2 linked regions of the Haloferula helveola genome follow. The protein of the gene in region 2 interacts with the protein of the main gene of each other region in a pairwise test. Links are inferred from orthologs where the notes say so. Each region holds a gene or a part of one and is shown on either strand. Other genes may lie near its edges.

The links. The genes of interacting proteins can lie anywhere in the genome.
Region 1: the proteins of priA (region 2) and HAHE_RS11230 interact in binary tests that used the Escherichia coli proteins (3 or more experiments, as listed by UniProt). The link is inferred for Haloferula helveola from one-to-one orthologs.

Annotation. Positions count from the first base shown.
Region 1 is NZ_AP024702.1:3,031,438-3,035,485, reverse strand. Bases 632-3,581 are described here. They hold HAHE_RS11230 (single-stranded DNA-binding protein), read right to left. Parts: upstream 2,364-3,581; coding sequence 1,899-2,363; downstream 632-1,898. Other genes in these bases: HAHE_RS11215 (50S ribosomal protein L25), read right to left, coding at 3,412-3,581; pth (aminoacyl-tRNA hydrolase), read right to left, coding at 2,670-3,305; rpsF (30S ribosomal protein S6), read right to left, coding at 2,435-2,719; HAHE_RS11235 (5-(carboxyamino)imidazole ribonucleotide synthase), read left to right, coding at 632-1,749. In the rest of the region: HAHE_RS11245 (FAD-binding oxidoreductase), read right to left, coding at 1-24; purE (5-(carboxyamino)imidazole ribonucleotide mutase), read left to right, coding at 122-616; more of HAHE_RS11235, read left to right, coding at 613-631; more of HAHE_RS11215, read right to left, coding at 3,582-4,048. UniProt on the Escherichia coli protein: Plays an important role in DNA replication, recombination and repair. Binds to ssDNA and to an array of partner proteins to recruit them to their sites of action during DNA metabolism. Acts as a sliding platform that migrates on DNA via reptation.
Region 2 is NZ_AP024702.1:1,853,684-1,857,801, reverse strand. What follows is about bases 831-3,850. They hold priA (replication restart helicase PriA), read right to left. Parts: upstream 3,520-3,850; coding sequence 1,141-3,519; downstream 831-1,140. Other genes in these bases: HAHE_RS06755 (DUF4328 domain-containing protein), read left to right, coding at 3,636-3,850; HAHE_RS06765 (right-handed parallel beta-helix repeat-containing protein), read left to right, coding at 831-989. Also shown: more of HAHE_RS06765, read left to right, coding at 1-830; more of HAHE_RS06755, read left to right, coding at 3,851-4,118.

The DNA of each region.
Region 1 (4,048 bases), 1.2 Mb from region 2 along the record:
ACGACGCGACCAGATTGAACCCATTGCTCCTAACCACCCCGAAAGACGGCGGGGTGACAAGACGATAGCACCGCGACTTTTGAAACTTGAATCCGCCAAGCTCACGCCGCCACCCTCCGGCATGGCACAGCCACTGGTCGGGATCATCATGGGCAGCACCTCGGATTGGCCCACCATGGAGCATGCGGCGAAAACCTTGGAGAGCCTGGAGGTGCCGTGGGAAGCCGAGGTGGTCAGCGCGCACCGCACGCCCGACAAGCTTTACTCCTACGCGGAGTCCGCCCGCGGGCGCGGCCTGAAATGCGTGATCGCCGGAGCCGGTGGGGCGGCCCACCTCCCCGGCATGACCGCCGCAATCACCGACCTGCCGGTGCTTGGCGTGCCGGTCGAGTCGAAGGCTCTCAAGGGTATGGATTCCCTGCTGTCGATCGTCCAGATGCCCGGAGGCATCCCGACCGCCACCTTCGCCATCGGCAAAGCCGGCGCGATCAATGCCGCCCTGTTCGCCGCCGCGATGCTTGGGGGTGAGGATCCAGCCCTGCTGGAGCGGCTTCAGGCATTCCGCAAGAACCAGACCGACACGGTCAAGGCCGCCGAACTTCCGCCGCTTTCATGATCCTCCCCGGAAGCACGATCGGCATCATCGGCGGTGGCCAGCTCGGCCGAATGTTCTGCATGGCCGCCCGCCGCATGGGATACCGGACCGTGGTCTGGACCGGCGGACTGGAGGCCCCCGCCGCGGTCGTCGCCGACGAGTCGATCGACTTGCCCTTCGACTCCCGCGACGCACTCGCGGACTTCGCCGGTCGAATCGATGTGGCCACGGTCGAGTTCGAGAACATCCCCCGCGAAACCCTTGAAGCGGTGGCCTCCGAGCGTCCGCTTCACCCGTCGCCCGAGGCCCTCGCCATCTGCCAGAACCGCGAGCGGGAGAAGACTTTCCTGCGCAACAACGGCATCCCCTGCGCCGACTTCGAAGTCGTCGCTTCGGCCGACGAGCTCAAGAGTGCGATCTCCAGGATCGGCACGCCATCGGTCCTCAAAACGGCGGCTTTCGGTTACGACGGCAAAGGTCAGCGCAAGCTGGAGGGCGGCGAGGATCCGGCCGAGGTGTGGGAGGAGTTCGACGGAGCTCGCGCGGTGCTGGAGGCGTTCGTGCCCTTCGAGCGCGAGATTTCTGTGATGATCGCCAGCAATGGTGAGGAAGGATACAGTGTCTACGACCCGGCCGAGAACCGGCATCGGCATCACATCCTCGATGTCTCGATTGTGCCCGCGAGGATCAGCGAGGACACCGCGAACGAAGCGGTGCAGGTCGCGCGTCGCGTAGCCGAAGCCCTCGGCTACCGCGGCATCATGGGCGTTGAGTTTTTCGTGCTCCCCGATGGCGAGTTGCTGGTCAACGAGATGGCCCCGCGCCCTCACAACAGCGGGCACCACACTCTGGATGCCTGTGCGACGTCGCAGTTCGAGCAGCAGCTCCGGGCCGTCTGCGGATTGCCCCTCGGCTCCGCCAAACTGCTCTCACCGGTCGTGATGCTGAACCTCCTCGGCGACATGTGGCCTGAGGAGGAGAAGCAGCCCGACTGGACGCCTTTGTTCGAGGATGGAGCGACCACCTTGCATCTGTATGGCAAGAAGCGGGCGGTCGGGCGCCGCAAGATGGGCCACGCGAACCTTTTGGGCGACGATCTCGAGGACTGCCTGCTGCGCGCCGAGAAGCTCAAGGCGGCTTGGCTCGAAAGGTAGGGTCCGACGCCCTCGGTTGACCGTCGGGATGGCGGGCATCTCTTTTCACTCGCGGACGACCGAGGCGGTCGTCCCTACCATAAAAAAGGCGGCCCGTAGGCCGCCTTCCCATCCAATGGCACCTGCAAGGAGCCATTCCGTTTGCTCGCTCAAAACGGGATATCGTCACCCTCGTCGTCGTAGTCCCCCTCATCGGCGGCCGAGCCACCTTGGGGCGGACTGGACGAAGCCGGCGCGGATGAGCGACTGCCGCCACCGGATCCGCCACTGCCTCCGCCCTTGCCGTCGGGAAGGAACTGGACGTTCTCTCCGACGACCTTGAGCTTGCTGCGCTTCTGGCCGCTCTGCTTGTCCTCCCACGTGTCGAGTTGCAGCCGTCCTTCGATGAACACGCCGCGTCCCTTGGTGAGGAACTTCTGTGAGTTCTCGGCCGTGCTGCCCCAGACGGTGACATCGACGAAAGTCGTCTCGTCACTCCAGTTGCCATTACCGTCGGAAACCCGGCGATTGACGGCGAGGCCGAGGTCAGCGACCGCGGTCCCTTTGGGAGTGTAGCGCAACTCGGGATCCCGGGTCAGGTTCCCGATCAGGAGGACTTTGTTCAGGTTGGCCATGGCAAAGGTCAGTCTCGCGACTGCGCGCAGGGGAGGTCAAGAGAAAAGCTGTTCGCGAGAACAGCTTCGGATCATCGGGTCTGGTAGTGCTGAAGGTGCACCGCATCATTCATCTTGAGGCGGGTCTGCACCTTGGCCAGCGACGCCGGATCCGCGGAGAAGAGGAAATTCACATAGTTGCCGCTCTCGATGTCCTTCGCGGGGTAGGCGAACTGGCGGCGACCGAGTTGGCGAACCTCTTCGAGCTTTCCGCCCTCGGCTTCGATTTCCTTGCCGATCGAGGAGATCAGATCGTCGACGGAGCCTTCAGCTCCCTTCGTGTTGAGGACGATCAGGCCTTCGTAATTCCTGCTCATGGTCGGTATTCTGAGTGGCTGGAGTAAGTGAATTGTAGCGGTTGGCAGCGGCGCCGAATCCGTCAAAGAGCGCAAGCTGAACCGCTGCCACCGCAGTGGCAAGCGCGTTTTCCAGCGCCTCGCGCTCGTCCTCACGGAACCCGCCGAGCACGTGTCCGGTCATGTTCCCCGGCGCCGAATTCCCGATCCCGAACTTGAGTCGCGGAAAGGCATCGGTGTGGAGATGCTCGATCAGCGACTTGATCCCGTTGTGCCCGCCGGCACTTCCCTTCTCCCGGAAACGGAGACGGCCGAGCGGCAGCGCGACATCGTCGTAGACCACCAGCACCGATGCCGGCTCCCACTTGTGGAATGCGGCGACCTGCCGGACACAACGTCCGCTGAGGTTCATGAAGGTCTGCGGCTTGAGCAGCAGGGTGCCATCGGGGAGCTTGGCGACATGGCCCTGCCATCGCGGACGCGACTCGAAAGCGACGCCCGCCGCCAGCGCCAGCCGGTCGAGCACCATGAACCCGACATTGTGACGGGTTCCTTCATACTGCCGGCCGGGATTGCCGAGGCCGACGACCAGTGGAAATTCGGGCACGGCCGGAGCATGCGGGAGCCCCCCGCGCGGTCACAATGACGAAACGCGGAAACAAAAAACCCCGGCCCGCGCGAAGCGGGCCGGGGTTGGGAAAGATCGGAAGCGATCAGGCTTCGGCGGGAGCTTCCTCTTCGGCCGGAGCCTCTTCGGCAGCTTCTGCAGCGGCAGCCGGAGCGGCCTCTGCGGCAGCTTCGTCAGCCGTTTCCTCGACGCGCGGCGCACCGATGTGGGCGATCACCACCTCGGCATCGTAACGCGGGGTCACACCCTTCGGGAAAGTCACGTCGCCGATGTGCAGCGAGTCACCCAAGGCCAGTTCGGAAACATCGAACTCGAGAATTTCCGGGAGATTCGTCGCCGAGCAGGTGACGTCGAGGGTGTGGAGGCCCTGCTCGAGGACACCACCTGACTTGACGCCTGCGGCCGTGCCCAGAAGGTGGACCGGCACCGAAGCCTGGAGTTCGGTCTTCTCATTGACCGCCAGGAAATCGGCGTGCAGCGCCTCGCCGGTAAGCGGGTCGTGCTGGATGGCCTGCAGGAAGGCGAGGCTCGATCCTTCACCTTCGATCTCAAGGTTGATCAGAATGTTCTCCGACTCGCTCTCGCCGAGCATCTCGCGGAACGCCTTGGCGTCGACCTTGAGGTTCTTGTTGTCGGCGTTCTTCCCGTAGAGGACGGACGGCAGCCAACCTTCGCGGCGCATTTGCTTGAGGAGACCGGACCCGGTGCGGGCGCGGGTTTCG
Region 2 (4,118 bases):
AAGGCACCAGTTTCGTGACGCTTGAGAACCTGATCGTCGAGCGCCGTGAAGTGGGCGTGGTATGTGCCGGGGAGAACAACGGGATGGTTCTCCGAGGGATTTCGGTCTCGGACGTGAGCAAGGCTGGCCTTTCATTCGTGGATTGTGACGACCTGCTGGTAGAACGGTGCAGTGTAGCGAAGTACAATCGCCGCGGTTTCCACTGGGTGGGTGCTTGTGATGGCGTGGTCGTGCGCGGCTCGGTTGCCGACTGCCCGGGAACGGGAGGCGAGGAGCCACCCCCGGCAAGTTGGAAGGAGAAGTGTTCGGATCCGGTGGGCTTTGATTTCCACGTGAAGGGCAGCGAGACGCCACCCAACACGGATATCCTGATGGAAGACTGCGTTACTTACTACAATGACGAGGATGGACGTGAGAGTTACGAGCAGGGTGACGGCTTCAAATTCGAGAAGAGCAATGTAGGCGTCGTGCTCAGGCGCTGCATCGCATATGGCAATCAGGATGCCGCAATGGATCTCAAGGCTTCCGAGCTTCTGTTGGAGCACTGCTTCGTGAAAAACAGTCGGCTCGGGTATAAGATCTGGTTCGACGGGGCGACCGTCAACAACTGCATTGCCGTCAACAATCGAAGCGGGCAGGTGATGATCCCGGCCAAGTCAGGGCAAGCGGCCTTCACGTTCAATTTCTGCACCTTTCATTCAGTCACCGAGGAGCAGACCGGAGTTCGCATCAATCACGATGGGAACACGGCAATCCTCAACGACTGCATCGTTTCCTTTGAGGGGAAGGCAGGCAAGTTCTCCGACAAGACCTTCATCAACCGTCGCACCGAATTCCTGAAGAACGCGGGCGACACAGGCAACGCGCCGAACTACGTCGGTCCATTGGAGAACCGGGACTGGGATGGGTTGGGGAACAACTACAACAGTATCCAATACAATCTGACAAAGGGATATCACGCTTCGCGGACCGGACGAACTGATGGTTAGGGAGTGAAAAGCGGCCGAAAGGGGTCGGTTATTGAGAACGAACCTTCGGGGGCACGCTTGAATTCAGGTGAAGCTCAGCGCGTCCATGTCGAAGACGACGGAAGGAAACATTGAACATCGAACGCCCAACATCGAAAGCCGAAGGGGAGAATCAGGTGAAGCTTAGGGCGTCCATGTCAAAGACGACCGTCACGTCCTCGGGGAGGCTGGTCTTTGCCAGAACCTGCTGAACGTGCTTCGTGAGCGTCCGTGCTTTCGGGCCGCGGAGCATGAGCTGGAAGCGGAATTGGCCGTGGGCTTTGACTAAGGGGCTCGGTAAGGGTTCGCCGAGTTCGATGCCGGGGGGGAGGTCTTCCTTGAGCCGGCGATGCAGCGTTTCGAGGGTGAACTCGGCGCGGCGTTCGTGGGTGGAGCGGCTGGTGAGGACGGCGCAGCGGGTGAAGGGAGGAAAGTAGAACTGGCGGCGCATTTCGAGCTCCTGCTCGGCGAAGCCGTCGAAGTCGTGGTGGCGCGCGAACTGGATGCTCGGGCTGTGCGGGGTGAAGGTCTGGACGATGACCTCGCCCTCCAATGACCCGCGGCCGGCGCGGCCGGCGACCTGGGTGAGGAGCTGGAAGACGCGCTCGCCAGCGCGGAAGTCGGGGACGTGCAGGCCGATGTCGGCATTGAGGATGCCGACCAGGGTGACGTTGGGGAAATGCAGGCCCTTGGCGATCATCTGGGTGCCGATGAGGACGTCGATCTTGCGCGCGCGGAAGGCGTTGAGGAGGTCGCGCAGGGCGTTCTTTTTCCGCAGGGCGTCGGCATCGATGCGGGCGATGCGGGCGGCGGGGAAGACCTTGCGGAAGACGTCTTCCACTTTCTGGGTGCCGAAGCCCTGGAGGACGATGGCGGGATCGCGGCACTCGGGGCATTTCCGCGGGACGACGGCCTGGTGGCCGCAGATGTGGCAGATGAGTCGGTCGTCGGTGCGATGGTAGGTGAGAGCGAGCGCGCAGTGCGGGCACTGGCAGACATGGCCGCAGGCCGGGCACTGGAGCGAGCGGGCGAAGCCGCGGCGGTTGAGGAAGAGGATGGTCTGCTCGTTCTTTTCCAGCCGGTCGGTGATGGCGGAGCGGAGGCGCTCGGAGAGGAAGGTGTCCTTGGACTTCTGCTTCTTCGACTCGAGGCGCATGTCGATGACCCGGATGAGCGGCAGGCTCTGGCCGTCGGCGCGCTGGGTGAGGCGGAGGAGCTGGTACTTGCCGTCGATGGTGTTCTGCCACGACTCGAGCGACGGCGTGGCGGTGCCGAGGACGACGGTGGCGCCCTCGAGGTGGCCGCGGAGCACGGCGACGTCGCGGCCGTGGTAGCGGGGGATCTGGTCCTGTTTGTAGGAGTTCTCGTGTTCCTCATCGACGAGGATCAGTCCGAGGTCGGGCAGCGGGGCGAAGACGGCGGAGCGGGCGCCGATGACGATGCGCGCCTTGCCCTTGCGGATGCGGTGCCACTCGTCGAAGCGCTCGCCCTGGCTGAGGTTGGAATGGAGGACGGCGACCTGGTCCTGGATGTCGGCGAAGCGCGCGCGGAAACGTCGGACGGTTTGGGGGGTGAGGGAGATTTCCGGGACGAGGACGAGGACGGTGCGGCCGGATTCGAGGACCTTGCGCGCGGCCTGGAGGTAGACTTCGGTTTTGCCGGAGCCGGTGACGCCGTGGAGCAAGATCGGCCGCTGCGCGGCAGTGGCTAGCCCCGACTTTATCGGGGTGCCTGCGGCATGACTTGTAGGAAGTGGGGGAGTGCGGCCTTTGGCCGGGGTGGGGGATGCGGATTCGGAGATCCGCGGTCCATTCTCGGGTTCCGCGGGCGGACGACCGGGGGCGGTCGTCCCTACCTCTGAGCTGGCGAGGATGGCGGTGAGGGCGGCTTGTTGTTCGTCGGAGAGTTTGAGGTCGGTGGTGGGGAGGATCTCGTCGGTGCCGTCGGCTTCGGGGTCGCGGCGGACTTCCTGGTCGATGAGTTTGACGAGACCCTTCTTCTCGAGCGACTTGACGCTGGTGCCGGCGGCAGTGCCGAGATCGGTGAGAGGCAGTTTGTGTTCCGGGGCGTGGGTGAGAAGGGTGATGATGGTGTGCTGCTTCGGAGCGCGCTTGGCGAGCTGGGCGAGGGTTTCCTCGTCGGGCGGCGATTCGAGGACGACGGCCTTGCGGGTCTTGGCGGAGTTGTCCTCGGTGCGGACGGCCTCGGGGACGAGGACGCGGATCACGCTTTCGATACTGGCTCCGTAGTAGTTGGCGATCCAGTGGGCGAGCTCGAGCAGCTTGGGCGTGATGAGCGGCTCGGGGTCGGTGAGGGAATGCAGCGGCCGCAGGGCGAAGCCGAGGTCGGCGGTGGCGTCGTCGGAGGCGACCGCGAGCACGGTGCCGGTGGCGTTCTTGTTGCGCAGCGGGACGCGGACCCGGCAGCCGGGCTGGACAGGGAGGCCGTCGGGGATGGCGTAGTCGAAGACGAGCTCGGAAGGGCCGTCGATGAGGACGCGGGCGGCGGGCATCGGGGCTATCTTGGGAACATCGAACATCGAACGTCCAACATCGAACGTCGAAGTGGGGAGATTTCGGGAACGATCCGGAGCTGGACAGGGGTGGAGGACTTCGGTGGGGTGGCGGGGTGAGTGAGCTGGACCCGTATTCGCCGCCGGAGGTGGCCGTGGTGGTGGAGGAGCGGAAGGTGCCGGAGGGCGTGCAGGTGAGTGATCCGACGTCGCTCTCCCGCTGGTCGATCGGGCTGCTGGTGGTGGCGACTCTGATCGATCTGGTCGACCACATCTGGCTGACGACGGTCGGGCGGGACTCGCTGTCGGTCGGAATTCTCGATGGGGTCGAAGCGCAGATCTCGGGGTTCGTTTATCTGGCGAACGTGATCGTTTTCCTCTGCTGGAGCTACCGGGTGCTGAAGAACGCCCAGAGCGTGGATCCCGGAACCCAGACGGTGTCGCCGGGCTGGGGCGTGGGTTCGTACTTCGTGCCGATCGTGAACTTGTGGATTCCGGCGAAGGCACTGATGCAGGCGAGCCGGGTGTCGGGGACCAGCGTCGGTCTGGTGCTGGCGTGGTGGCTGGTGGCGATGGGAATCATCGTGCTGGCCGTCGCG